DNA from 4 places in the Pseudoalteromonas sp. 1181_04 genome. Region 4 is predicted to be linked to each of the others. Evidence: predicted binding sites of a transcription regulator. Region 4 holds the regulator's gene; each other region holds the start of a gene.

Region 1 (7,508 bases), on a different contig from region 4:
AAAGAAACTTAACAGGACTAGTTTTTGTTGTGATGTTTCACCCAGCACTTGTTGAAGATTTTGCGGATTAACATTTACCATATTATTCATTGCTATTGATTGCCATATCAGACTATTTAGGGTTTTATATGGAGGCAAACATAATAATTACAAGCCCAGAATCACAAGCCATAAATCAAAAAGGTCTTTTATGAAATTTCATAGTCTATACGCTGCACTTATACTGCTTAGTCCATTAGCAAGCTCAACAACCTTGGAGCTGAAGTTAGATAAAACGATGCCTGCCATTGAAAAGTTTTACTTAGATTTACACCAGTCCCCAGAACTTTCATACCATGAGCAAGAAACGGGAGAAAAGCTTGCCACCAAATTACGTGCGCTTGGCTATGAGGTGACCGACAATGTGGGTGGCTTTGGTGTAGTAGGCTTATATAAAAATGGTGATGGCCCGACAATAATGATCCGTACTGATACAGACGGCTTACCAATCATAGAACAAACTGGTAAATCATATGCTTCAACAGTCACTGTTATGAATGATGAAGGAGCAAACGTTGGTGTGATGCACGGATGTGGTCATGATATTCATATGAGTTCATTTATTGGTACTGCGCAACAATTAATGCTACATAAAGATGCATGGCAAGGAACCTTAATGATGGTGGCACAACCTGCTGAAGAGGTGGGAGGCGGTGCAAAAGCGATGCTCAAAGAAGGTTTATTTAGTAAATATCCGACTCCTGATCACGTTATCGCTTTGCATGTTAGTGCGAGTGTTCCTGCAGGACAAGTCAGTATGAAAAATGAGTACACCATGGCCAGTGTGGATTCAGTAGATATTACGGTTAAAGGTAAAGGTGGTCATGGTGCTTACCCACATATGACTATTGACCCTGTTGTTATCGCATCACGAATAGTGTTGGCACTGCAAACAATTACCAGTCGCGAATTATCACCTCTTGAACCCTCAGTAATTACAGTGGGTTCAATTCACGGTGGAGCTAAACATAATGTAATTTCGAATGAAGTAAAGCTACAGCTGACACTTAGAAGTTATAATCCTAAAATTCGCGAGCAACAAATTGCAGCTATAAAACGTATAACTAAAGGCATTGCATTAAGTGCAGGATTGGATGAAAGCTTAATACCTGTGGTTTATGTACATGAAGATGAGTCAATCCCATCTACATATAACGACCCTGCACAAACTAATATTGTACGTAGTGCGATTAGCTCGGCGATTGGACAAAGTAATGTACTTGAAACCGAAGCGGTTATGGCAGGGGAAGATTTTGGTTTATATGGCCGCACAGATAAAAACATCCCTATCACCTTATTTTGGTTAGGTGGTGTAGAGCAAGCTCAATATCAAGCGGCACAAACATCAGGGGCAACTTTACCTTCACTACATTCAAGTAAATTTGCACCTGACTATAAAGTTGCAATCCCCACAGGTATCACTGCAATGAGTAACGCTGCGGTGGCTTTGTTTAATCAATAATCTTAGCAATGGATGACTAAGCCGATTTTGTTTTTGGTTTAGTTTTTCTTGTAAAACGCCGCTTTTGCGGCGTTTTTGGTAATTGTGCAAATACGTTGCTATCACAATTTTTGGCAAGTTCCACAAAAGCCGCTAAATCCACTAATAAAGGATTTAAAAATTGTTGATAACTCATTTGTTGTTCTGCTATGTCGCCCAACGATACTTCCCATTTTGCGGTTAGGTCTGGGCTGGCTAAACCATGCGGTAACGCACTGATCAATGCTTTACCTGTATCGGTTGCTAAAATGAGTTTACCTTGACGTCTTAAAAATTGTCTTCTAAATAATAACTCTAAAATACCCGCTCTGGTTGCTTCGGTTCCTAAGCCATCTGTTTCTTTGAGTATTTTTTTGATTTCTGGATCTTTAACGTACCGACTAATACCTGTCATTGCACTAAGCAGCGTTGCATCATTGAAATGAGCTGGCGGGCTGGTCATTTTATCAATTACTTCACCGCGTTCACACTGCAACTGTTGCCCTTTAATTAATGGCGGCAATATCTGCTCATCTTTTAATGCGGTTTTTCCCATTAACGCTTTAAAGCCTAAACTTACATCTTGTTTTGCGTTGGCTTTAAAGATACCACCATTAATTGTTATTTCAGCCTTTGTTTCATTGTAAATGTAGTCTGGATAAAACTGGATCAGATAATGACGGCTAATAAGACCATACACTTTACCTTCTTCAACGCTCAAACTTGCTGACTTTTGCTGCTTAGCGGTAGGAATAATGGCGTGATGCGCAGCCACCTTAGCATCGTTAAAACACTTACTGCGTTTACTCACATCTGCGCCTTGGCAATGAGTGTCATTTTGCCCGCCATTGATGGCAATTGCCTTTATTATACTGGCTGCTTCTTGGTGATGATCTTTGGGCAAGTAACGATTGTCTGAACGTGGATAGGTAATTAGCTTGTGACGCTCATATAAATTTTGACAAATATCCAATACCTTTTGTGCAGGCATTGAAAAAGCTTTCGCAGCATCAATTTGTAACGCTGACAAATTATACGGCAAAGGTGCTTGTTGCTTTTTCTGCTTTTGTTCAAGCGCAGTAACTTCACCTGATTGATTAGAAATTCGCGACGCAACATTCTCAGCAAGGCCTCGATGGAGCACTCGCCCCTCTTCATCTTGATAAGGTTCACACGCTTTGCTTGGTTGCCACTTTGCTGTAAACGGCTCTTTATTTTCGGTACTTAAATGGGCTAATACTTCATAAAAAGGTTTTGGCACAAAATTAGCAATCTCGTTATCACGCTGAACAACCAATCCTAATATTGGTGTTTGTACACGCCCTACTGATAATACATTACCAAACCCTGCTTTTTGACCTGCAAGCGTATAGGCGCGCGTTAAATTCATACCAAACAGCCAATCAGCTCGCGAACGCGCCAAAGCAGATACACTAAGTGGAATAAATTCACGGTTAGAGCGAACGTTTTGCAGCGACTTTTTAACCGCGCTAACATTCAAATCACTGATCAATAAACGTTGAATTTGCTGTTTTTTGGCTTGGCTAAGTTTAACTTGCTCAATCACCTCATCAACAAGTAATTGCCCTTCTCGGTCTGGATCACCAGCATGAACAAGTTGATCAGCTTGTTTGATTAACTTTTTAAGTACCGTAAGTTGCTTACGAGTTTTAGATTTTGCTTTTAACTGCCATTGCTGTGGGATAATCGGTAAGTCATCAAAGCGCCATTTTTTATATTGCTCATTATAATCATCAGGCTCTGCCTGCTCGAGCAAGTGACCTATACACCAAGAAACACAATCGCCATTAGCCACTTCAATATAGCCATCATGTTTTTTATGAGGCTTTGGTAGCGCATCAGCAATGGCACGACCTAAAGATGGCTTCTCGGCTATATAAAGTTTCATAGGGCACTATCAACAACTGGTTATTTACACAGTAGTTTAGCACACGTAATTTAATCTACAAATAGTTAATGATTAGCTCTTTAAACTGCGATTTTTTCGCATAAATAAATACAACAGAGGAAGGTAGCACACAACGACAGTGCCAATATTGATTAAAGGTAATAACGTTTTATATAGCATAGTGCTATACGATAAATCCCAAAGGTGGCGATCCACTAATCTAAATAATTGTAAGATAGGCGCACTAATTACAACCAACTGACCGATCACACTTTGCCAAAGATACACTTTATCTTTAATAGCCCAGTAAGCAATCAAAGCCATCCAAGCAATATCATTAAAAGCCCAAACTACATAACGCCAAATATAAGGGTCATCTAACTCTCTAAGGCTTGAATAAATCACAGCGCCATACAAGAAGAAAACAGCTGTAATCAAGACAAAGCGTAATGCCAACCAATCCTTACGTATGTAAAATACAAAAATAGCTGGGAGTAAAAATAACACCCAGCTATATTCAAGTATAAAAATTAAATTGTTCACCCAATTAGGCATTGACGTTACTTAACATTCTTCTCTTCATCATCGCCACCAGAACCATTGCCCGGCATATAACTATATTTATCAACGTTTTTCATCAGACACTCCGTTACACTTGTTAAAAAACTACTTTAAGCTAAATTAGGTACTTTGCCAAGCATCTTAACGAACATCTATCGGATCTGATTCCTTAGCCTTGCCTTGCATTATTGAAATTTCCACGCGGCGATTACGTCGTCTATCCGCATCAGAATCATTTGGAACAAGTGGTCGAGTTTCGGCATGACCGACAACAACCATTCTGGTTTTATCAAAGCCTTGCGCTTTTTGCATTTCAGTTGCAACCGCAACTGCACGCTTCGATGATAAGTCCCAGTTATTGGTATACAGCTCATTCGAAACTTGAAAATCATCAGTATGACCAGACACCGTAATTTCACCTGGCACATCTTTTAGTAACGCAGCTATATCACGAATGATTGGTTTAAACTTAGGTTGTAAAAATGCACTCCCAGATGGAAATGAACCATTTTCACGAATACGAATAATAATTTGCTGACCTAATGATTCCAACTCAACAGCACCATCCATGATTTGTTGTTCCAATTGCTGGGCTATCTTTTTAACTAACTCATTAACCTGCTCTTGATCAGCTGCAGAAATAGATTGTTCTGATGCTTGTTGTTGCGCTGTACTTTGTGACTCACCGCCACGCTTATTACCGCGTTGCTCTTGACGACCGCCAGCTGAGCTTTCATCACCAGCCTGAAACTCAAGCATTTGCTGGGTCATTTCGACAGTTTGCTGTTGAATGGTTTCGATTGGAGTAGGTTCAGGTTTACCTGGGGTGAACTCCATCGCGATAACGGATGTTCCTTTGGGAATATCTTTTACTTCTATTTTATTTTGTACACCAAAGGCAAACTTCATTGAGCCTGCGATTTGTTTAAATTTAAGTACATCCATTTCTGAAAACGCGAGTAAAAGTACAAAGAAGCACATCAATAGTGACATCAAATCCGCGAAGGTACCCATCCATGCTGGTAACCCGGGTGGTGGACACTTGCACTCTTGATCTGACATGCTTACTCCTCAGTATCCACTTTTCGTTTTGATTCAGCGAGGTAGTTTTTCAAAATACCTTCGATGACTTTTGGATTTTGGCCATCTTGTATACCTAATACCGCATCTAAAATTAGCCGCTGATTCATTGCTTCTTCGTCTTTACGCAATTCCAATTTTACTTGGATAGGAATTGCCACCACGTTTGCTAAAAACGCACCATATAATGTTGTTAAAAGCGCTACCGCCATCGCAGGACCAATCGCTTTAGGGTCATCCATATTCGACAACATCGCAACTAGACCAATCAAAGTACCTATCATACCCATCGCAGGCGCAATATCGGCAAGCGCTTTAAACAAACCGGCCCCCGATTCATGACGAGTAGAAGTAAGAGAAATATCTTTTTGCAAGGTGGCACGAACAACATCAGCGTCATGACCGTCAACAAGCATATCAACCCCTTTACGCATAAACGCATTGGGTATTTCTGCTTCCTCAAGTGCTAAAAATCCGCCTTTACGGGCCGAGTCTGCAAGTTCAACTGCTTTTTCGATAAGCTCTTCAGGTGACTCTATTTTGAACATGAAGGCTTTAGCCGCGACTTTACCGATACCGAGGAATTGACTCATCGTATAGTTTGATAACACTATAAAAATCGAACCACCGAAAACAATAACCACCGATGGCGTGTTATAAAACATAGCCACTTCGCCGCCACTACTTAGTACCATTGACATAGCAATAAGACCAATAGCTCCGAGAATACCTATAATGGTTGCTAAATCCACTTACCCCTCCAGAGGAATCGATGCTTTGTTGCTACCAGCAACAAATTTTTATTATTAACAGCTTATCGGCAATCTATTGAATTACTTAAACCATTTAATGAAAAAAATGAAATGAAAGTTTTCAACCCTGTTTAGCATTTTAAGCTACCATTGATAACCTGCAAGGCTTAAGTAAAGGTATAAATAATTAAAAGTGGCAAGAAAACAATTAATTATTCAAAAAAAATGCATCACCCTTTGACCTAGTTTAGCATTCCCCCTAAAATTGGCCTCACATTTCTATCATCTAAGTTAAATCAGTATGGCGACGAAAAAACCAGAGAACCTAAGCTTCGAGCAAGCGCTTGATGAATTATCCTTAATCGTCACAGAAATGGAGCAAGGAGAGCTTTCCCTTGAGCAATCATTAAAACAGTTTGAACGCGGTATTGCTTTAGCCGGCGCATCTTCAAGTAAGTTACAACAAGCTGAACAAAAAGTAGCTATTTTAATGGGTAGTGATAGTCAGTCACCACTTACTAACTTTGATAATGATTTGGAATAACGGGTGTTAATAACAGAGCAAATAAAATGTGCTCAACAAGATGTTGAAGCCACTCTCAATCGGTATTTTGAGCAACCGCTCGATACCGAGCACAGCATCAAACAAGCCACCCACTACAGCGTTTTAAATGGCGGTAAACGATTACGACCATTTTTAGTGTATGCCACGGGAAAAATGCTTGGCGCAAATAAACAAGATTTAGACGTGTTGGCTGCTGCTATTGAATGTATTCATAGTTATTCGTTAGTTCATGATGATTTACCCGCGATGGATGACGACGACCTGCGACGTGGTAGACCGACTTGCCATATTGTCTATGGCGAAGCTCATGCTATTTTAGCCGGTGATGCGCTGCAAACATTAGCGTTTGATTTAATTGCTAACCATTCATTTAACGTTCCTGCACAGCAACAGTTAAAAATGATTGCAGCACTTGCCAAAGCATCGGGTATTGAAGGTATGGTCGGTGGTCAAGCACTGGATATTGCAGCGACTGACAAATTAGTCAATTTAGCTGAGCTCGAACGTATCCATAAATTAAAAACAGGTGCTTTGTTAAATTGTGCAATTACTTTAGGTGCATTATGCGCAGCTGATACAAATCAACAAACATTATTACAATTAAAACAGTTTGGTGATGCAATTGGGCTGGCTTTTCAGGTGCAAGACGATATTCTTGATATCGAAGGTGATACCCAAGTCTTAGGTAAACCACAAGGCTCCGATGTTGCAGCAAATAAAGCGACCTACCCTGCTCTACTTGGGCTTACAGGTGCAAAACAAAAAGCACAATCATTACTAAAATGCGCACTCGATGCGTTAGCAGCAATAGATGCTGACACTTCTGAGCTAGAAAACTTGGCAAAATATATTGTTGAACGCGATTATTAATTCTAGGCTCTAGCTTGAGCAAGTAATGATGTACAAAATAACTAAAGAATCAGAGTAATATTACGCTATAATGACCTCTGGTTAGCGAAGGATGTATTAAAAATCATGACACTTGATAGTAGCAAGTATCCATTATTAGGTTTGGTTGACGAACCAGCCCAGTTGCGTGATTTAGCGCAAGACAAATTACCTGCTTTTAGTAATGAGTTACGTGATTACTTACTAAACTCAGTCTCGCAAAGTAGTGGTCAC
Region 2 (7,508 bases), on a different contig from region 4:
TAATACCACGACCATACTGACTGTTGTAACGGCTGCCAACTTGTGTGGCCGTTACATCACCAAACTCAACTTCACTGGCTGCTAACACTCCCAGTAATGAGCTTTGCGGGTCTTGCTTAGTAAATGTTAAACGCGAATCGCTGAGTAAATCGCCCTCGCGACCAGATAAAAAGTATTCGGCAGATAAATAAGCAAAGTCTTGTGCACCTAATAATGAGTAACTTGTTCTATTTTGATTTTTATCAGCACTGTAGTTTAATTGTAAATCAGCAACAGGTGATGAAAGCGCTTGATACGGGCTGGCTTTCCAAGGCAAGGTGGGCTTGGCATTACGATTCGAGGGGTTAAGCCTTCTACCATGGCGTTCTCGCTGTTGTTCAATTGGTAATAAGATGGCCGAACTTAACTCTATTTCTAAATCACCATAATCGACTGTAAATTGCAGCCCAAAAACCTCTTTTAACTGCGCCATTTCAATATACATGTCATCATCAATGCTAATATCAGCAGCCGTTAGTTCAAGCATACCTGCGTCAGTTATCAGTGTTGCAGGCAGGGTGCTGGCATCTAAAATGAAAGGCTGTTGATCTCGATACCAGCCTTGAGCAGAACGAGTTGCAAGATCAACTTCTATTCCAAATTGCAATATATCAGCTAGGCTACTAAGGCCAAGTTGAATACCCTGATCACTTTTTAAAGCGAACACTTCGCCTAAGTAGTAATCATTTAAAGACAACGAAAATAATAAAAACTCACCGCTTGCGATCCGCGGTTGGTTTGACGCAACAGGGCTGTTAACGTTAGGCTGAGAAGCTGTTGGTAAGTCGGTTAATTTAGCTTCAATCTTGCGAAGTGTTTTTAATGCATCATTCACAGTTACGTTATTAGTCGCGAATGCATTGTTACTAAGGCATAAACTTAGCCATAGTGTAATGCACTTTAGCCCTGTATTCTTGGTCATGAAGAGTTAAAGTTGCAGCATTTTTGGACTAATCGCTAAAGCATACTCGGCAAAATTTATGTCTTGATATTCATCTGCACCGATATATTTAAAAATAACAGTACCAGGCTTATCTAGGGTTTTATCACTAAATAAACTCAACATTACCTCGGCATTTTTTACATCCGAGTAAATACTTAAATTGCCAATTTCAGCGATAGCTTCCAGCTTAGCATTAGCATTTTGTTGATAAAACGCGGTTAATTTACCATAACTGCTAAAGTGAGTTTCACGATTGAGTTTTAATTTAAATTGTAGTCGTTGGTTGCCCTGGTTTTTAATCACTTGCGCTTGCTCAATGAGTACTTTTGGTACTTCAGCATGTTCACGAAGGATGACTGGAATACTGTAGCTCATGATCATATTAATTTTTATTGAACTCGTACTATTTGGGTTTTCATTTGGCAACGCCTGAAATAATAAATGCGAACGATATTCACCATCTGCTAACTGTTTTGGTTTTCGAATTGCAATTTTAACGGTTTGCTTTTCACCAGGCGCCAAACGCATTTGCTTTGGTGATAAGCGCGTCATCGGGCTTAAACTTGTCGCCGTCGGCTCAAGTAAGGTTACATACCCTCCGGTTGATGTGGATTGCTTTTCGCTCCAATGCACTCGGTAAGTTTTGTACTCGTCACTGGTGTTGATCACTGTGACCTTTGCAGTACGTTGACGCTCATCAAAACTAATACGAGTAGGAGAAATAAGTAAATTCGCCATTACCGCCTGGCTAAAAAAACAAAAGCTTAAAAGCAGTATCACGGTTAATTTATTAAACATTTAAATCCTTAATAATCCACTGAAATTTCTAAGTTTGTGGTTGTTGAATAGTCGCCGTCAACATATTGTTTGCTGCTTGTATTTATTTCTAATTTACCACCAATAAATACATGCACTTCGCTAAACTCATCGCTTGTTGCGTCTTTAGGAAAGCCATTTAAGGTCACTCTAAAGTCGGCACTACTACTTCCTTTAGTATTGTGTTGCATAGTTGCAGGAGCCACTAAATTCATGGAAACTCGAGTGCCAGGGGGGATGTCAGTGAGTATCAGCTCAGCTGGGCGACCATCTTTAAGGATATAGATTTCGCCAGAGGTGCTAATCGAACCATCATCCTTGATAATTACAGAACCTATTTGATCACTTTTAAGAATAACTAAGGTGCCAAAATCAAGCGCTTGTTGCTCTATACTCGCGGCTCTTGTTGACTGTGAATACAGTATTGAAAGCATCGCAAATAACAACAAAAAACGCATGATTAAATTAATAAGCAACTTCTAATTGAAAAGTGCCTGTATACTCAGTATCTCGGTACGCTTCGCTAGAAATTGTTGATGCTGTAGAAAGAGTTGCACCAATATTAAACGATACACTGCCATCACCGTCAGCAGTTAAATTAGGCGTCACTGATGAATAATAAGCGTTTGCATTTGGACCGCTAGTGATAAAGTATGTCCAAGTACCAACCGTAAAGTTTGGCTCATTCAAACCTTGGCCATTAGAGCTCAGGGTTGTTGCTGTTGGGTTAGTAATTGATAAACGAGCATTTGGCACTACTTCCGATACTGTAAAAGATGCAGGCGAACCTTGCTCTATTATTGAAATAATCGCAGGTGCGTTATCAGTTCTAGACGATACAGGACTTGCTGTAGGCTCAGGGTTTATAACCAATGTAGCTTGGTTAACACCGTCTGGATCTGCAACCGCTCGAATTGTACCAAAATCTAAGTCATTTCCTTTGGTTAAAACGACAGTATTTTGCACTTTAACTTTCGCATCAAAGCTTTCGGTTGTTGCATAAGTCGCGAATGAGCTTGCTGTAACTGCTGCTGCCAGAAGAGTTAAAGATAATTTCATATTAAATCCTTATAAGTGATGGGACATTACCCTATGTTGCCCCTATCTTAGATATTATCGACACTCAGAACAATTACTTTAAGCTTAATTACTGAAAAATCAGAAAAATAGCTTATTTAATTACAAAGGCTGACCAACAAATGGGGCACTCAGGCATTTTTGGCCTAAATTTTGTGCTAATGAACAAAATAGATTGGCCTCGGTATAATTTTGAAATGGCCCAACTCGTAACCCATACAAGGTAACGCCTTTATTGTGACGCTCTGTCATTACAAAATCTAATTGGCTAAATGCCTGCGGATATTGTTGCTGCAACCTTGCTATTTGCGTTCTCACTCTTTGCGGTTTTAAATACAGCCCAAGTTGCGCGCCTGGCAGTGAGTTGCCATACAGTGGCAGAGGGCGGTTTTCGATAGTTTTTGAGGAGTTAGCAGTATCAGGGATCTGTATTTTTTCAGCATAATGAGCCACCGTAACATTATCTTCGCGAAGCACCGCTGGGTTTTCTGCAATATCAGTTTGAGAGGAAAGTGCCATTATTAATAGTTGCAAGTCTTCCTCCATCGCAGCTAAACGAGTAATACTCTCTTGTTGCGAGTGCCATTGCTGAACATACTCTTTGACTTGTTGATCAGAAATTAATGCAGGCTGCTGTTCCACCGGGTTAGCATTAATACTACTGCACCCACTAAGCCAGACAGTTGCTGTAACCAACACTGTGGTATACCAAGCTTGCTTTTTAAAACACATCATCTGTTAGCATCACAAAATAAATAATGCCATATTATAAGCAAAGTCAGTGCCAGTTTCAGGATTTTTAAGCAATAAAAAAGTGCCACTAAGGCACTTTTATAAGTTAGGCTCAATAAATGAGCTTAAACTAAGGTTTTAATAAAATCACTTAGCTCATCTTTAAATTCATCACGACGCAGTGCAAATTCAATAGTGGCTTTTAAATAGCCCAACTTACTACCGCAATCATGACTACGCCCTTTTATCGCATAAGCAGCAACAGATTCTTTTTCCATTAGCATCGCAATTGCATCTGTTAACTGAATTTCGTCGCCGGCGCCTGCGGGAGTTTTTGCAAGTAATGGCCAAATATTTTTACTTAGCACATAACGACCTACCACAGCCAAATTTGATGGTGCGCTATGCACAGGAGGTTTTTCAACCATATTAAGGATCGCTGCGCTTTGCCCTTGTTCAAGCTTTACGTCGCCTAAATCGACCACACCAAACTTATCAACATCCTGCATAGGCACAGGCTCAACCATTATTTGGCTCTCACCGTTTGTATTAAAGCGAGTAATCATTTCAGCTAAATTATCTTTTTTAAGATTACTTTCAACATCATCTATGATCACATCAGGTAAAATAACCACAAACGGTTCGTTACCAATAATTGGCGCTGCACAGTTGATTGCGTGCCCTAAGCCTTTTGCTTCACCTTGGCGAACGTGAATAATTGTCACATCTTTAGGGCAAATAGCTTGTACTTCAGCAAGTAACTGACGCTTTACCCGCTTCTCTAGCGTTGCTTCTAGCTCAAAACTGGTATCAAAATGGTTTTCAATCGAGTTTTTACTCGAGTGAGTCACTAATACAATTTCTTTAATACCCGCAGCAACCGCTTCATTAACTACATATTGAATCAAGGGTTTATCTACAACAGGTAACATCTCTTTTGGAATAGCTTTAGTAGCTGGCAACATACGGGTGCCAAGTCCTGCGACTGGGATCACTGCTTTCATTATTCTCTCCTTAAAACTATGATGCTTATTAATTGTTACACTGAAAACGGGTATTTAATTGCTTCATGGCATTGATAGCCATTTACCTCAAAGTCATCACGGGTGACCCACGTTTCGATATCTTCGAGTGATTTAATATTTGGATTAATCGTCAACGTAGGTGATGCAAATGGCTCACGCTGTAACTGCACATCGCGCATTAATTCCAGTTGGTTCTCATAAATATGGGCATTAACGATTTTATGGTATGCCTTACCTGCTTTGTGGCCAGTGATCTGCGCGACCAGTGCAAGCATTACAAAGCATTGAATTTGATTGAAATTCAAACCAAGTGGCACATCACAACTGCGCTGATACGAGGTTAAATAAAGCGTATCGCCAAGAAGCGAAAAAGTATGCGTGTGCATACATGGGCGCAAACACCCTAACTCAAACTCACCCGGATTATAAAAAGTGATGATCTCGCCTCTGTCATCCACACCATTTTTAAGATTATCAATGACCTTTTTTAGCTGATCTAACGGTGTGCCATCAGGGCGTCGCCAATCACGAGCTTGTACGCCATATACACGGCCCATATCATCTTCACCTTTACGGTTCGGATTATTTAACCATGCTTGGTTTTCATTAGCGTTAGCATCCCAAGTCATACAACCTATGTCGCGAAATTGCGCAGCACTGCTATAACCACGAAGGTAACCCAACAGCTCTGCGATTGCCGCTTTGTAATAACTTTTACGGGTGGTGATCATTGGGAACTTGTTGTTCGCAACGTCGTATTCAAGCTCCGCATTAATGACTGTTAAACAACGCGTTCCCGTACGTTTATTCTCAACCCAGATACCTTCATCAACAATGCGCTGACATAACTCTAAATATTGTTTCATTATTCGCTTCTTTTTTATGCTTTACTGGCAACAGCAGGCTGTGGCTTTTTGTATGCCCATATTATCAAACCAAGACCAGCAATGACCATTGGCAATGACAATATTTGACCCATTGATATAAAATCAGCAAACAATCCTAGTTGTGCATCTGGTTCGCGCACATATTCAACGCAGAATCTAAATACCCCATAGCATAGTAAAAATAATCCGCCGACACTACCCGCTGGACGTGGCTTTTTAGTAAACACATACAAAATAATAAACAGCACGAAGCCTTCTAAAAAGGCTTCATACAACTGTGAAGGATGACGCGCCAATGGCCCACCATTTGGGAATACCATAGCCCAAGGCACATCGGTAGTTCTGCCCCATAATTCGCCATTAATAAAGTTACCAATACGTCCAGCTAAAAGGCCAACCGGCACTAGCGGTGCAACAAAATCACCCACTGCAAGTAACTGTTTTTTACGTGTCCAGGCAAACACACAAATAGCGGTTATCACCCCTAAAGTGCCACCGTGGAAAGACATACCACCTTGATCGATTCTAAATAAATACAGTGGATTTTCTAAAAAGTAACTAAATTGATAAAACAGTACATAGCCAATCCGACCACCCAGAATAACCCCTAACATACCGTAGAACAGTAAATCACTGACCTCTTCTTTCGTCCAACCCGAGCCTGGTTTAGTTGCTTGCCTATTTGCCCACCACATCGCAAAAGCAAAGCCAATTAAATACATTAAACCGTACCAACGTACGCTAAGAGGACCGACAGTGAAAATGATCGGATCGATCTCTGGAAATTCAAGAGCCATAAAATTAAACCTTAACTAAAAACCATTTGAAGCGCGATGATAATCAGTAACACCGCGAACACTTTTTTTATCGTTGAAACGGGTAAATAATGCGTTGCTTTGGCTCCTATTGGTGCCATAAACCACGAGGTTATTACTATACCTAATAATGCCGGTAAATACACAAAACCTGCAAAGCCATGTTGTAAATCGGTTACTTGCCAACCAGCGCTGACATATCCCACAGAGCCAAATAGCGCAATCACAATGCCACATGCTGCCGCGCAGCCTATGGCTTTTTTAATATCAACTGAAAAATAGTGCAGTAGCGGCACAATCAATGCGCCGCCACCAATACCAATCAAACCTGATAATCCGCCCATCACTGCGCTAATAGCGCCAATAACTGGGCCACTTGGCATAGGTTTGACCGCGACAGGCTTATTACGAGCAGACAACACCATACGAGCAGCAATAAACACCACACTAACAGCAAAAACGATGCGTAATAACTGTTCTGGAATTAAACTCGCGGCAAAACCACTGATCAGAGCACCAAGTCCAACGCCAGACATAACCCAAGGCGCAATTTCCCATGGCACATTTTGATTTTTATGGTGTGCTAATGCAGATGACGTTGAAGTGAATAAAATAGAGGCAAGCGAGGTAGCAATCGCAATAACCAGTACATGATCAACCGCAACAACATTAAAATGCACTAATAATGAACTCAGTACTGGCACAATAATTAATCCACCGCCAATGCCTAATAACCCAGCTAAAAAACCAACCACACAACCTAATAGCGCGCAGCTGATAATCAGGATAACTAAATCATGCATCGTACACTCTTATAAAATTGGATTTATTATATGCATATACTAATCGATTATATCGAATCTTTACAGCACTCGTTTTGGTAATACCAATCGTGTTAAGTTATTAGCCATTTATAGCGACAGATAAATAGAGTGATAACAAGGCATAAATTTCGACATGTAGTTGTTCTACTTGAGAAATTTATAACGCAGTTAGCGCTTTATTTGGCACGCTAGAATGGTTAAATATTTAAGTCGATTGGTATAACTAAGAAGCCTGATTTGGGGTATAAAATAATTCACCAAGTTGATGCTCAATCATAAAATTACGCGTTAACCTAAGTACTTGTTTTGCAGTAGATTGTGCTAAACACTCCGCCAGTAATGTTTCCATA
Region 3 (7,508 bases), on a different contig from region 4:
CTGAGTTGTTCGTGCTTCGCTATGCGTTAGCGTTTCCCGTCTCAGTGGGGTCGCATTATAGGGAGTTCCAAAAACAGATCAACACTTTTTTTCAATCTTTTGACTGTTCGCTCAAAAAGCACCCAAAACGCTTTAAAAGAACACTCAATCGATGCTTTTTCGAGTCTTTTTTGATGTAAATTAAATTATTTCACATAAATATCATTGCTATGTTCATTTATCGCGTTAAGATAGCAAGTTCACAATGTTAAATTAATGTTTATTTCCTGTTTATTGGTAGATCAAAATGAAATTACCCGATCAAAAATCTCTTATCTCTTCAGTTATCCTTGCTGTTATTGGTTTCGTTATAGTTAATTTTGCGCTTTCGAGCCTACAATTAAGTCCTGCACTGTTATTTGGTGCTGGTTTATTAATTGGTGGTGTAGTTATAGCTGCAATGTCATCTGGCGATGTAGAAGAAGCCGAAGTAAAAACAAAAACACTTTATGTGGGCAATCTTCCTTATCGTGCAAATGAAGGTGTAGTTCGCGCTTTATTTGAAGAACAAGGTAAAGTGTTTAATGTACGCCTATTAAAGGATAAAAATACTGGCAAACGTCGTGGCTTTGGCTTTGTTGAAATGGCAGAGCTAGATGCTGATAATGCTATTGCAAAATTAAACGATAGCGAGTTCCAACAACGTACATTGAAAGTTCGTGAAGCAAAACAAAAACAAGATGATGAATCTAACTCTTTTCGTTCTGAGTCGGATCAATCAGCGTAACTAGCTCCACCGGTTGCTTATCAACATAAATCGAAGCCGTTGCGTAATAACGTAGCGGCTTTTTCTTGCCTGTACAATTAGCATCAAGCTCATCACTGCAATCTATATTATGCCCTTTGAGTATTGCACACACCCGTTTGGCTATTGCTACGCCGGAATCAAGTAATAATACAGTGCTGTTAAAATACTCATTCAAACCTTTTGCTAAAATTGGGAAATGCGTACAACCTAACACGACTACATCCACTCTTTTATCAATAGCGAGACTATCGAGCTCTGCAACTAGTTTGTCTTGGGTAATCTTTTTACTTTGATATGTTTGTTCCGCCAACGTTACAAGTTCAACACTAGCATATAAATGTACTGTGACAGCTTGACCATGCTGGCTTATCAACTGTTGTGTATAACTACTTTGTACTGTTGCTGGTGTGGCCAATAAGGCAATATGCTGTGATTTAGATAATAAAGCGGCGGGTTTAATTGCGGGTACTACACCGACGATCGGTATCGTGGTTAATTCGCGAAGTGCGCTCAGTGCTGAAGTAGATGCGGTATTACAAGCAATAACTAACACATCAACGTTTAATTGTTGTGTTTCTATAAAAATTAATAATCCGGTGAGGCGCTGAATTATGGTTTGTTGACTCAGCTTTCCATAAGGTAGGTAGGCGTTATCCATAAAATAACTATAACGGCCATCAGGTATGTATTGCTGAATATGCTTCAGCACTGTGGTACCACCAATGCCCGAATCAAAAACCATGATATGAGGTGACAAACAACTCGCTCCTTATAATAACTAAGCTGAGCAGTTTGCCACGCGGTGTACTGAAAATAAAGCTTATGCTTCACTCTCTAGTGCTGCTGAGCGCAATTTATTCATTTGCTCAAACATCGATTTTGTATAGTCGACTAATTTGCCTATTTCCTCTTGGTCTTGATTTAACCATTGTAAAATGCCTGACAGTTCATTTTGCAAACCAAGATCACCCGCTTTATTAAAGGCATTTTTTAGATCGTCATTAAATGGAGCTATTTTTTCAGCCACAGCTTTCTCTGGTGTTGGTTTATTCTCTTCATAGCCTTTTATTGCTGCAAACGTTTTAGTTTGCTTTAAGTCCATTGAAAACGCGACGAGCTGTTCGTTGCCTAAGTTGAGCTCTTGTGCTTGTTCAAAGGCTTGTTCCAAATCACCACCAAAAAATGTTTTACTAACATTTTGCAAGTCTTCCATCATTGCATTAATAGCCTTTTGTTCATCTTCGTTTAAGTCACCATTTACTGACATGCTAAATGATAACTCCCGCGATTGTGATGATGCACTGGCATAGCCTTCATTTTGACCATTACGCTGATAACTACTGGCTGATTGCTGTTTAAATGCATCAGCAAAACTAATACTCACTTCGTCACCTTCTGCAGTGGTGAAGTTATACTGAGCATTATTACTTAAACTTAAATACTGTGCTTGAGTAACACTGACAGAATCCGGTTTAGGGTTAAATAAATCCTCTTCAAACTCATCCAGGCCATTAAAAATACCTTCTTTGGATTTTTCTATGCCCTGCTCAATTTCGTCGTTTAGAATACCGGTATCTTTTAATTCACCATAGGCATCATCAATACCTGTTTGCACACCTTTGCGTGCATCACTAAGCATACCTTTGAGTTTTTCATTATCGGCTCCATTGACTTGCGCTTTCTTAACGGCACCAGTTACAAAGTCCAAAACGTTTTTGACGATTTCTTCAAAATCAAATAGTGGCTTGTCTTTTTTCTCTTCCGCGACAGGTAAGCCTAAAGCCTCAGCCATTTTGTCACCTAACACTTTTGCTGCTAATTCTTTACCACGTTGCTGGTAACTATCTTGAGGCGACTGTATTGTAGGTTGCTGTAATGCAGCTTTGTTACTGTATTTATTGACGTTGTTGTTTGGAACAAAGCCAAAGTTGCCAATTTTCATGATCCGACTCCTATTTTTGCTTACTTAAGTATCGGCCCAAAAATAAATAACTAAAGTAAAATGTACAAAAAAACAGCATTTGCTATTACTCAAAATTAGGGCCTGTTGACCTTTAAGGATTAAAATTTGTTCAACCTCGGGGCGATTTAATCGCGGCGCGAGATTTGTAACCTAGTGGGCTAAGTAAAAATTGAGCAAAGCTTCCGCGTCCTGCTCACGCCCCTTACTTACATCCATGTAAGTAACAAAGAGTTAATCGCCCCTAGGCAGAACCCTTCGGGCAGCGCGCGTTTGGCATTTATGCTACGTTATCGCCTATTTATGGGGAATAACCACACTACATAGGCTCTGCCTTGCCTAAAAACCAAACGCACAGCTGCAAAATTAACCTAGAAAGATAAACAGACCCTAGACAAATAATCCCTGCCCCCTACAATAGCGCCGATAAACAGCATAATGAAATAAGGTAGTAGGTAATGGCGGTTATAAAGATCGATACAACAGGATACGACGCACAGTTAAATGAAAAAGAGCAACGTATCATTGCGCAATTCCAACGCTTTGGTGTTGAACAATTAGAAGTCTTTGCCTCTGAGCCAATTCATTACCGTCAACGCGCTGAATTTAGAGTATGGCACGATGGCGATGAGTTATTCCACATTATGTTTGATCAAGCCACCAAAGACAAAATCAGAGTCGATGTGTTTGACCCTGCAGCGCCGCTAATTGGGGAAGTAATGCAGGCAATGATCGATAATCTTAAAGGCTGTGAAGTCTTGCGTCGTAAATTATTCCAAATAGATTATCTTTCTAGTTTAAGCGGTGAGATTTTAGTGAGTCTGCTTTATCACAAACCACTCGACGAAGAATGGCTAGCAGCTATCAAGTCACTAAAAGAATCATTGAGTGAGCGCTTTAAAATTGATTTTATTGGGCGTGCTCGCAAACAAAAAGAAGTACTCGGTGATGATTTTGTTACTGAGCGTTTAACAGTTAATGGCCAGCAACTTATTTACCAACAAGTTGAAAACAGCTTTACGCAGCCAAATGCTAAAGTAAACATTAAGATGCTGGAGTGGGCACAAGACTTATGTAAACCACTAAAAAATGATTTACTAGAGCTCTATTGTGGTAACGGTAACTTTTCAATTGCCTTAGCTGGTTCGTTTAATCGTGTATTAGCAACCGAAATTTCTAAATCGTCAGTACACTCAGCGCAGTATAATATTGCTAAAAATAACGTAACTAACTTAGATATCATTCGTATGTCGAGCGAAGAGTTTACTCAAGCTATGAAAGGCGAACGAACCTTCTCACGTTTAGAAGGGATTGACTTAAGCAGCTATGATTGTCAGACCATTTTAGTTGATCCGCCGCGCGCAGGCATGGATACACTAACATGTGATTTGGTGGCTAACTACGAGAGTATTATTTATATCTCATGTAACCCTGATACGCTAGAGCGTGATTTAGAGCACCTAACTCGCACTCATGAAGTTAAACGGTTTGCGATTTTTGACCAATTTCCATATACCCACCACATTGAATCAGGGGTATTTTTACAACGTAAATTGTAAAGTATCTATGCCAGTGCTTTTACTAGCGCTGGCATTTGCTGCTCACTAAAGACTTTAATACCATTCTTTTCTAATAGCGAAGCCGTTAATCCCATTCCAACCACCTTAATACCACTGTGCGAGCCATCGTAAATTGTATTACGACCACAAGAAGGACTTGATTCCTTTAATAGCGCAAAACGAATATTGTACTGTTGGCAAAGGCGTAATGCTTGTTTTGCACCTAGCTGAAATTCCGGTGTCACATCATCACCAGTATTGGTAATCACTTTACCGTTGACGATTTCAGCAGGATCTCTAGGAGTGGATAAACCACCAGCAATCTCAGGACAAAAAGCGACTATACGTTCCTGCTGCTGCCATGCGATAAGCTGAGGATGGAGTAACTGTTGTCCGCTACCATCGTAGCGCACGGGAGCACCAAGTAAGCAACTTGAAACCAGTATTTTATGCATTTCTTACCACCTGCAACAAAAAAGCTCCGCATACGGAGCTTTTTTACAATAAACACTAAACCGCTCTATTTAGCAGCTAAGTAATTAATTAGATCAGCCATACTTTTAGCATCTTTAATACCTGAATCACCACCAACAATAACACGGTACTTACCGTTTACAATAAAGGTAGGCACACCTTTCAAAGCACCCTTTTGTTTAAAATATTCTTGATCACGCTTCATTTTGGATACCTTGGTTCTTACTGTAAAGCTGTTGTAAAACTTATCAAAATCATCAGCAGCTACACCTTGAGCAACAAAGATATCTTTCATATCAGCAAGCTCATTGATGTTTGCTCGCTTGCCATGGATATGGTTGAAAATAGCGCTAATTAGTGCATCTTGTTGTGGTAATACAGTTGCCGTAGCGTAAGCTTGTGCTAACATCGTTTGAATTTCTGGGTTACGCGGACCCGAAAAGTCAACATGGCTTTTCTTAAAAGTAATACCTTCATTTAGTAGCGGCTTTAATTCAGCAACAATTGATTCAAAAACATTACAGTGTGGGCAGTAAAATGAGAAGAATTCTTTAACTTCTGGCTTTTTAGTTGCACGTGCATCAATCGTTTCATAATGCGTCCCTTCGTCATATTGAATCGCGGCGGCGTTTGTAGCAAACCCAAGCGTCAACGCTATTAGTCCTGCTTTAACTAATTTGATCATCGGTAAAAACTCCAAAAATTATTGTTTTAATAGCTTATTGTTGTAATAAAAAGGCAACTAACTCATCAAGCTGCTCTTGGCTCTTGATGGTATTGATATTGATTTTGTATTTATCATTAACGATAAACGTTGGTACACCGGTTAAGGCTCCCATTTGTGAAAACTTATTTTGCTTGTCTTGCATGGCTTTTTCCGCCGCAATCACTGGCATGCTGGCAATATCTTTATCAAAGGTATCGTTATCAATACCATTTACTGCAAGTAATGCTTTAACGTCTTTAATGTTATTGAGTGGAGCACGTTTTATATGAATGCTGTCAAACATTTGATCTGCAACTTGCGCACCTTTGTTATGCTGTTTAGCGATGATATACGCATAGCTCAAATTACTTTGCACTTCTGGCGCTAAACCACCTAAAAAGTTGACATGGTTTTTTACAAACTCAGTACCTGCAGGCAAGCTTTTTTCCATTGCTTTAGCTACAGCTTCAAACTTAAAACAGTGCGGACAATAAAATGAAAAGAACTCTGTTACTTGTGAGGTTTTACTTTTTTCAATTTTTAGTACGTCATAGTGCTCACCAGCTTTAAAATCTGCGGCCATCGCAGCAAAAGGTAAACATAGCAGTAGTAAACTCAATTTTAGTTTTTTAAGCATTGGACTCTCGTTTCAGATATTTTTAATAATTAGTTAGGCAGCAACTTCAGCGGCGGCTCTTGAAGTGCAGAATACTGCTCTTTCAGCGCTAAAATTTGTTGCTCCCAGTATTTGTCATCAGCAAACCATGAAAAGTTCCGCGGAAATGCCGGATCTTCCCAACGTTTAGCTAGCCACCCCATATAATGAATCATACGCATTGCGCGTAATGGTTCAATTAATTTGAGTTGAGTGTGATCAAAATCACAAAATTCTTCATAGGCAGCCACTAAGGTATCTAACTGTAACAGTTGATTGTTTCGATCGCCACTGAGCATCATCCATAAATCTTGAATCGCAGGCCCTTGACGACTATCGTCCAAATCAACAAACATCAACGCATCACCGGCCCACAGAATATTACCGGCATGGCAATCACCATGTAAACGTATAGTATCCACCTGCTGGTAAAGCGATTTCGTTTTAGCGATCACCATATCTAAAATAGTATAAAACGCAGTAGTTAAACTGCTAGGCACCAGATTACTGTTTTGTAACTGAATTTTAGCTGTATCTAGATACTCGTCACACCCTATGACCGGACGTTCGCTAAAAACATTCGCTTTAGCTGCTTGATGCATCCGACCAATCAAGCGTCCTAACACATCTAACTGATCAAGATTATCAACTTCAAAGATGCGTCCCCCGACACTTGGGAACAAAGTAAATAGATAACCATTATGCTCAAATAAGCTTTCGCCATTACGCTGTATCGGCGCAACTACAGGCACTTCAGCATCAGCCAATTCAAATGCAAAGCTATGCTCTTCGAGTATTTGTGCCTTACTCCAGCGCTCGGGACGATAAAATTTCACCACATAACGTAGGCCATCTTCAGCTTTGAATTGATAGACACGGTTTTCGTAACTATTCAGTGCTAATAAGCCAGACTCTGCGTAAATACCAATACTTTCGACCGCATCTAAAATCGAATCTGGGGTGAGGTCAACAAAACTAAATTTACTCATAATTCTCATCAATTATAAAAAAAGCGGGAAAATCCCGCTTTTTATTTGTTATCAGTGTACTTAACTATCGCGCTTTAAAGAAGTTACTCGGCTGCGAAATTTGTGAACTTGGATTGTCCACTGGCGATAATACAAAATTAAACTCGGTCATAGGCGCTTTCAAATCATACGGATCCATCACCAATGATAATGGCACGTTGTGCGATTCGCCCGCTTGCACGGTAAAAGTTTGCTTACCTATGTACTTAAAGTTCTCCAGTCCTGCCACCTTAATATTAAAGGTTTGCTCGTATTGTGCTTTGTTGATCACTTTAAGTGTGTAGGTATTTTCGACAAGCCCATTAAAATCGACTCGATAGAGTTGATTTCGATCGCGAA
Region 4 (7,508 bases):
GCGATTGATGCGCCATATCAAAGTCATAAACATCACAAAGAATTAAAAATGACTCTGCAAGAAGTCAAAGATGAATATAAAAATTCTGAAGGTGATCCGCAAATTAAAGCGCGTATAAGACAAACGCAAAGACAAATGTCGCAGCGACGCATGATGCAGGATGTGCCAGATGCCGATGTAGTTGTCACCAACCCTACTCATTACTCTGTGGCATTAAAGTACGACACAGAGCGCGCTGGCGCGCCGATAGTCGTTGCCAAAGGCATTGATGAGATGGCGATGCAAATTAGGAAAATAGCCATTGGTAACGAGGTACCCATCCTTGAATCCCCCATGCTAACTCGAGCACTGTATCATACCGCCGAAGTAGGAGAGCAAATCCCTGACCAACTATTTACTGCAGTCGCACAAGTTTTAGCTTATGTATTTCAGCTTAAACGCTTTCAAAAAGGCCGTGGTAAACGCCCTACAAAATTGAATAAAACACTCCCAATTCCAGATGCCTATAAGTATTGATTTGAATAATCAGTATTCTTTTAAGCTAGTAATTAATAACTTGGAATAGTTATTGCAAATTCCGTTTAGTGTCAATTTTTTGAAATTGTAGAATTATGGAATTTAAAGCTGTATTACAACAACTTAATAAAGATAAAAAAGAGTATTTAAAAGGTGTTGGTACACCTTTGCTGGTGCTCGCTGCGTTGGGTATGGTGATTTTACCGTTACCGCCATTTTTACTCGACATTCTTTTCTCGTTTAATATAGCTTTAGCATTAGTGGTGTTGTTAGTGACAGTTTACACCATGAAGCCTGTTGAATTTGGTATGTTTCCAGCAGTGCTATTGATTGCAACGATTATGCGTTTGGCACTAAATGTTGCCAGTACCCGGGTGGTGCTGCTTGAAGGTCATAACGGTGGTGATGCCGCAGGTAAAGTTATTGAAGCTTTTGGTTCAGTGGTAATTGGTGGCAACTACGCGGTTGGTTTAGTGGTGTTTTTGATTTTGATTATCATCAACTTTGTGGTAATCACCAAAGGTGCAGGCAGGATCTCTGAAGTATCGGCACGCTTTACCTTAGATGCGATGCCAGGCAAACAAATGGCCATTGATGCTGACTTGAATGCGGGTTTTATTAGTGCAGAGCAAGCACGAGATCGCCGTGAAGAAGTCACCCGTGAAGCGGACTTTTATGGCTCTATGGATGGTGCGAGCAAGTTTGTAAAAGGTGATGCGATTGCTGGTATTGTAATACTGATCATCAATATTGTTGGCGGCTTGTTTGTTGGTATGATCCAGCATGATTTAAGCTTTGGCAACGCCATGGAAGTGTATACTTTGCTGACCATTGGTGATGGCTTAGTCGCACAATTACCATCATTACTGTTATCAATTGGCACTGCAATTGTTGTTACTCGTCAAAATGAATCGCTCAATATGGGCGATCAATTTAAGAAACAACTCGGTAACGAGAAATCATTATTTATCGCCTCGGGTATTTTAATCGTGATGGGTTTAGTACCGGGTATGCCACATTTTGCTTTTTTAAGTCTTGGTGCATTACTTGGTTACTTAGCGTATTACACCCAGCAAAATAAGCTAAAAGAAGCAGCAGCAAAAGAAGCAGAAGCTACCAATGGTGGTGCAACAGGCACTGGTGTTGCTAACAAGCAAGAGCAAAAAGAGCTAGGTTGGGATGATGTACAACAAGTTGATGTAATTGGCCTTGAAGTTGGCTATCGCTTAATTCCATTAGTTGATCAATCACAAGGTGGCGAACTATTAAACCGGATCAAAGGGGTACGTAAAAAGTTATCTCAAGAACTTGGTTTTTTAATTCCACCGGTGCATATTCGCGATAACTTAGAGTTAGACCCAAATGCATACAGAATTACCATGATGGGTGTTTCAAGTGGTGAGGGGGAGCTTAAGCACGGTGATGAGTTGGCTATTAATCCTGGCCAAGTATTTGGTCCAATAAAAGGCATTGCTACTAAAGATCCGGCCTTTGGTCTAGACGCTATTTGGATCAAACCAGATCAAAAAGATGAAGCACAATCACTCGGTTATACCGTGGTTGATGCAGCAACAGTGGTAGCAACGCATATTAGTCAGTTACTAACTAACAGCGCGGCCTTGTTACTCGGCCACGAGGAAGTGCAAAATCTATTAGATATGCTGGCAAAAAGTCATCCTCGTTTAGTTGAAGGGCTAGTGCCAGATATTTTACCACTAACAGCAATTGTTAAAGTATTACAAAATTTATTAAATGAAGGCGTTGCTATTCGCGATATGCGTTCAATTGTACAAACCCTTGTTGAGTATGGCCCTCGAAGCCAAGATCCTGATGTATTAACCGCAGCAGTGCGAATTTCACTGCGCAGATTAATTGTTCAAGACGCGGTTGGAATGTCATCAGAAATCCCTGTCATAACCTTGGCGCCTGAGTTGGAACAGATGTTGCATCAGTCACTACAAAATGCAGGCGACGAAGGTGCCGGAATAGAGCCAGGACTTGCAGAGCGACTTCAACAATCATTAAATGAAGCGCATCAAAACCAAGAAATGGCCGGTGAACCTTCGATATTGCTAACGTCAGGAATGTTACGCACTGTGTTATCTCGTTTTGTTAAGTACACCATTCCAGGATTGCGAGTGATGTCTTATCAAGAGGTACCAGACGAAAGACAGATCAAGATTGTCAGCTCAGTAGGCCAATAATCGGATTTTAAAGGGGTTGAACCATGAAAATAAAACGTTTTTTTGCTAAAGATATGCGCACCGCACTGAAAGAAGTTAAAGATGAACTCGGTGTAGATGCTGTAATCATGTCAAATAAAAAATTAGCCAATGGGGTAGAGATTGTTGCCGCCGTTGATTATGAAAAAGCAGCCCCGAAAGCACCTGCACAAGCACATGTTGCTACGGCACAAGCACAAACAAATGCTAACTTTGTTAAACCTGCGCCACAACGTTCACAGCCTGAGCCGCAAGCTGCGGTAGCTGATAGCTTACAAGCATTATTAGAGCGCCAATCACCGCGTCCACGTTCACCTGAGCTTGCATCGATGTTTAGCCAGTCAGGGATTGATACATCAACTCAGTATCAACCACAGCAACAACATCAAGCACAGCAAACTCGCCATGAACCACAAGCACATAATGATTTTGCTCGTCGCGATACTGCGTCGCGTCCACAAACGCAAGCACATAGCTTAGGTTTTGATGATGATCTAGAAAGTGGTTTTGATGATTTAGATACTCCGATGCCAACAAAAAGTGCACCCAAAACAGATGAAATTACCGCTATGCGTGATGAAATGGCAGCGATGCGTCAATTACTTGAGTATCAAGTATCTGGCTTGATGCAACAAGATTTAGCGCGTCGCGACCCTACTCGCGCATGCATGATCGATCGTTTAGTCGGAATGGGTATTGACAGTGAAGTTGCAGAGCAAATGGCCTGTTTTATTCCCGATGATGTGTCACGTCAGCAAGCATGGCAAGCGCTATTGCAAATGGTTGAAAACCAAATGCATACTACAAATAATGAAATACTACGCCAAGGCGGCGTATATGCACTTGTTGGCCCTACTGGGGTTGGTAAAACTACAACCGTGGCAAAACTTGCAGCCCTTGGCGCACAAAAATATGGCGCAGATAAAGTTGCGCTTATTACCACTGATACTTACCGTATTGGCGCTTATGAACAGCTTGCTACTTATGGCCGAATCATCGGTTGTGGTGTAAAACAAGTTAAAGATGCCAATGAATTAGCAGAAGTTTTATATCATTTACGAAATAAGCGTCTAGTATTAATAGATACAGCGGGAATGAGCCAACGTGATTTACGTTTAACTGAGCAGTTAAATACACTAATGCGTAATCAACGTGTCGATATTCGCAATTATTTAGTGCTCAGTGCGACCGCACAAATTAATGTTTTACAAGAAACCGTAAGACACTTTAAGAAGGTACAATTAAGTGGCTGTATTTTCACTAAATTAGACGAATCATTAAGTTTAGGTGAGATTATTAGTATAGCGATTCAAAATCGCCTTCCAATAGGGTATCTTACTAACGGTCAGCGCGTTCCAGAGGACATTCGGGTCGCCAATGCAGAGAAATTAGTAAAAAAAGCAGAACAATTGTATTTAAAAAGAACAAAAGCACAACATTCACGACGCCAAGCAGTAGCGTCAAGCACAGTAGGGATGTATGATTAACACAGTATTAGATCAAGCAAGTGGCCTGCGTAAAATGAGTCAAAACAATAATAACGGCGTTAAAGTTATCGCTGTAACAGGTGGCAAAGGTGGCGTAGGGAAAACTAACGTCTCACTTAACACTGCGATTGCGTTGGGTCAGCTCGGAAACCGAGTGTTAGTACTGGATGCCGATTTGGGTTTAGCAAATTGTGATGTGATGTTAGGACTTAGGGTAGAGCGTAATCTATCTCATGTACTATCAGGTGAATGCGAGCTCGATGAAATTTTAGTTGAAGGGCCTGCAGGAATTAAAATAGTACCAGCGACGTCAGGCTCACAAAGTATGGTGGAACTTTCACCATCAGAACATGCTGGTTTAATTCGCGCTTTTAGTGAATTAAATACCGAATTTGATATATTAATTGTTGATACTGCTGCTGGTATCTCTGACATGGTATTAAGTTTTTCGCGCGCAGCGCAAGATGTCATGGTAGTAGTATGTGATGAACCGAGCTCAATAACTGATGCTTATGCATTAATCAAAGTATTGAGTCGTGAGCACGGTGTGTATAAATTTAAAATCGTTGCTAATATGGTGCGCAGCATGCGTGAAGGCCAGGAACTATTTGCTAAGCTCTCAAAAGTAACGGATCGCTTTTTGGATGTCTCAATGGAATTGGTAGCAACAGTCCCGTATGATGAAAATATGCGTAAAGCAACTCGTCGTCAGAAAGTGATTGTTGATTTATTTCCAAGTTCCCCAGCAGCAATAGCATTTAAAACATTAGCGACAAAAGCAGTTAAATGGCCTATACCTAATCAACCATCTGGTCATTTAGAATTTTTCATAGAAAAATTAGTAAACGGCTAACTATGACGGCATCGGTGAATAAAGCGATGGGATATCAATCGACACAAAATTTAAATGTGATTGTTGAGCGACATGCTTCCTTAGTCAAAAAAGTGGCTTGTCATTTAATCGCTCGTTTACCCGCGAGTGTGCAACTCGATGATTTGATTCAATCGGGGATGATAGGGTTAATTGAAGCATCAAAGAACTTTGATGCGACTAAAGGTGCAAGCTTTGAAACCTTTGCAGGCATTCGTATCCGTGGTGCGATGCTGGATGAAATGCGCCGAGGTGATTGGGCTCCACGCTCAGTGCACCGTAATAGCCGCAGAGTCGCTGAAGCGATTAGTGAGCTAGAAAGCAGCCTGAATCGAGAACCTAAAGACAGTGAAGTTGCTGAAAAACTTGATATTACGCTAGATGAGTACCATCATATTCTTAGTGATGTAAATTCAAGTAAAGTGTTAGGTATAGAAGACTTAGGGGTAGATGAAGATGTTATCACACCAGTGGGACATGATTTAGCACTGGACAAGCCCTTTAATAACGTTAAAAATGAACGCTTTAATCAATCATTATTAACAGCTATACAATCTTTACCTGAACGAGATGGGTTAGTATTGTCGCTGTATTATAACGATGAAATGAATTTAAAAGAGATTGGACATATACTCGATGTAAGTGAATCGCGTGTGAGTCAGATACATGGTCAGGCGATGATTAAGCTCAAAGCAAAAATCAATGACTGGATTAATTAGTAGTAAGTAAATATAGGTTCAGACCTCACCGGAGGATGTTTTGGATAAAAACATGAAAATTCTTGTTGTTGATGATTTTTCGACGATGAGACGTATTATCAAAAATCTGTTAAGAGATTTGGGTTTTACAAATGTACAAGAAGCTGACGATGGCTCAACAGCTTTACCGATGTTGCAGAATCAAGAATTTGATTTTGTAGTTACAGATTGGAACATGCCTGGCATGCAAGGAATCGATCTCTTGCGCGCTATTAGGGCCGATGACAGCCTGAAACACATTCCTGTTTTAATGGTAACAGCAGAAGCTAAAAAAGAACAAATTGTTGCTGCTGCACAAGCTGGTGTTAACGGTTATATCGTTAAACCATTTACAGCTGCAACACTGAAAACCAAATTGGAAAAAGTGTTTGAGCGTTTAGGTTAAATAAATAGGAGAGGCTTATGTCAGCACCTGCTGCGCCTCAGATCAGTTTAGAACAAGCCCGTCAGCTTGTGGTTTACCTTGAAAACGGTGAACAAGATAAAGCTGATCAGTTAATTATTGATGCGGCGTCAAAAGAGCAATCAGAATTATTTGCCGAAGTAGGCAAACTTACGCGTCAGCTTCATGATGCGTTGAAAAATTTTGAGCTTGATACACGTTTAGCTGATTTGACCAAAGATGCACTACCCGACGCGAAGCAGCGTCTTAACTATGTTATGGAAATGACCGAAAACGCTGCTAATAAAACCATGGATGCTGTAGAAGCAAGTTTACCCATTGCCCAACAGCTTGCAGATGACATTTCAGACATTAAACCCACTTGGGATCGTTTAATGAATCGTGAAATCGAGCTAGGTGAATTTAAAACACTTTGCCATAGCTTAGATAAGTTCATGAATAGCTCGCAAACTAAAACGGATGAGTTGCAAGGACTCATGACCAATGTGTTAATGGCACAAGATTTTCAAGATTTAACCGGTCAAGTGATCCGTCGGGTTATCGAGCTTGTTAGAGAAGTCGAAGACAGCTTGATCCACTTGTTGACAGCATTTGGCAGCCAAGATGATAGCGAAACAAAAACAATAGCACCAGTCATTGAAAAACCGCCTGCTGAAAATACACTTGCAGGCCCTGAAGGGCCAATTATTGATAAAGAATCTCGTGATGATGTTGTCTCAGGACAAGATGATGTTGATGATTTATTATCAAGCTTGGGCTTCTAAGAGGAGAAAACTGCATGAGCTTTGAAGTCGATGAAGATATTTTACAAGATTTTCTAGTAGAGGCTGGAGAAATTCTTGAGCTTTTGTCAGAACAGCTGGTGGAGCTTGAAAATAACCCAGATGATACCGAATTACTCAATGCAATTTTCCGTGGTTTTCATACGGTAAAAGGCGGCGCAGGCTTTTTAAGCATGACTGAACTAGTCGATGCTTGCCATGGTGCAGAGAACGTTTTCGATTTATTGCGTCAAGGTGTTCGTAAGGTTAATTCCGAACTGATGGACGTGATCTTGCAAGCACTCGATACTATCAACGAAATGTTTGCGACTATCCAAAGTAGAGAAAAACCAGAACCAGCAAATCCAGAATTACTCGCTGTTTTACATAAATTGGGGCTGCCGCCAACGGCTGAAGAATTAACTGGCAGTGCTGAACCTGCAGGCGATATCCCTGTTGTTGATGCTGATGATATTTTAGATGATTCTGA

The links. Region 4 encodes FliA, which starts transcription of late flagellar genes. Its sites were predicted from a motif close to CTAAAGNTNNNNNNNNNNNNGCCGATA; they were not measured.
Region 1: the regulator FliA is predicted to act here: its motif matches at 5,885-5,911, upstream of pomA (flagellar motor protein PomA).
Region 2: the regulator FliA is predicted to act here: its motif matches at 2,913-2,939, upstream of FW757_RS08875 (DUF4402 domain-containing protein).
Region 3: the regulator FliA is predicted to act here: its motif matches at 2,759-2,785, upstream of FW757_RS22045 (DUF5610 domain-containing protein).

The regions. Positions count from the first base shown of each region.
Region 1 covers NZ_VXCS01000003.1:1,178-8,685, forward strand. Annotated here, with positions in the region: gene FW757_RS02740 (tetratricopeptide repeat protein) at 1-90, opposite strand, end outside; gene FW757_RS02745 (M20 metallopeptidase family protein) at 191-1,501, shown strand; gene FW757_RS02750 (DNA topoisomerase III) at 1,518-3,428, opposite strand; gene FW757_RS02755 (hypothetical protein) at 3,501-3,983, opposite strand; gene FW757_RS02760 (flagellar motor protein MotB) at 4,131-5,051, opposite strand; gene pomA (flagellar motor protein PomA) at 5,054-5,821, opposite strand; gene FW757_RS02770 (exodeoxyribonuclease VII small subunit) at 6,123-6,365, shown strand; gene ispA ((2E,6E)-farnesyl diphosphate synthase) at 6,369-7,256, shown strand; gene dxs (1-deoxy-D-xylulose-5-phosphate synthase) at 7,362-7,508, shown strand, end outside.
Region 2 covers NZ_VXCS01000009.1:5,918-13,425, forward strand. Annotated here, with positions in the region: gene FW757_RS08860 (hypothetical protein) at 1-874, opposite strand, end outside; gene FW757_RS08865 (fimbrial biogenesis chaperone) at 968-1,780, opposite strand; gene FW757_RS08870 (DUF4402 domain-containing protein) at 1,789-2,256, opposite strand; gene FW757_RS08875 (DUF4402 domain-containing protein) at 2,264-2,857, opposite strand; gene FW757_RS08880 (SPOR domain-containing protein) at 2,978-3,610, opposite strand; gene galU (UTP--glucose-1-phosphate uridylyltransferase GalU) at 3,733-4,611, opposite strand; gene FW757_RS08890 (thymidylate synthase) at 4,647-5,498, opposite strand; gene lgt (prolipoprotein diacylglyceryl transferase) at 5,513-6,316, opposite strand; gene FW757_RS08900 (sulfite exporter TauE/SafE family protein) at 6,328-7,137, opposite strand; gene ptsP (phosphoenolpyruvate--protein phosphotransferase) at 7,382-7,508, opposite strand, start outside.
Region 3 covers NZ_VXCS01000042.1:30-7,537, forward strand. Annotated here, with positions in the region: gene FW757_RS22035 (RNA recognition motif domain-containing protein) at 287-766, shown strand; gene murI (glutamate racemase) at 729-1,544, opposite strand; gene FW757_RS22045 (DUF5610 domain-containing protein) at 1,608-2,729, opposite strand; gene trmA (tRNA (uridine(54)-C5)-methyltransferase TrmA) at 3,206-4,306, shown strand; gene FW757_RS22055 (DUF523 domain-containing protein) at 4,312-4,761, opposite strand; gene FW757_RS22060 (thiol:disulfide interchange protein DsbA/DsbL) at 4,827-5,465, opposite strand; gene FW757_RS22065 (thiol:disulfide interchange protein DsbA/DsbL) at 5,500-6,123, opposite strand; gene FW757_RS22070 (serine/threonine protein kinase) at 6,153-7,130, opposite strand; gene ccoG (cytochrome c oxidase accessory protein CcoG) at 7,195-7,508, opposite strand, start outside.
Region 4 covers NZ_VXCS01000020.1:65,779-73,286, reverse strand. Annotated here, with positions in the region: gene flhB (flagellar biosynthesis protein FlhB) at 1-516, shown strand, start outside; gene flhA (flagellar biosynthesis protein FlhA) at 612-2,720, shown strand; gene flhF (flagellar biosynthesis protein FlhF) at 2,744-4,225, shown strand; gene FW757_RS16830 (MinD/ParA family ATP-binding protein) at 4,218-5,078, shown strand; gene FW757_RS16825 (RNA polymerase sigma factor FliA) at 5,105-5,815, shown strand; gene cheY (chemotaxis response regulator CheY) at 5,856-6,239, shown strand; gene FW757_RS16815 (protein phosphatase CheZ) at 6,257-7,021, shown strand; gene FW757_RS16810 (chemotaxis protein CheA) at 7,036-7,508, shown strand, end outside.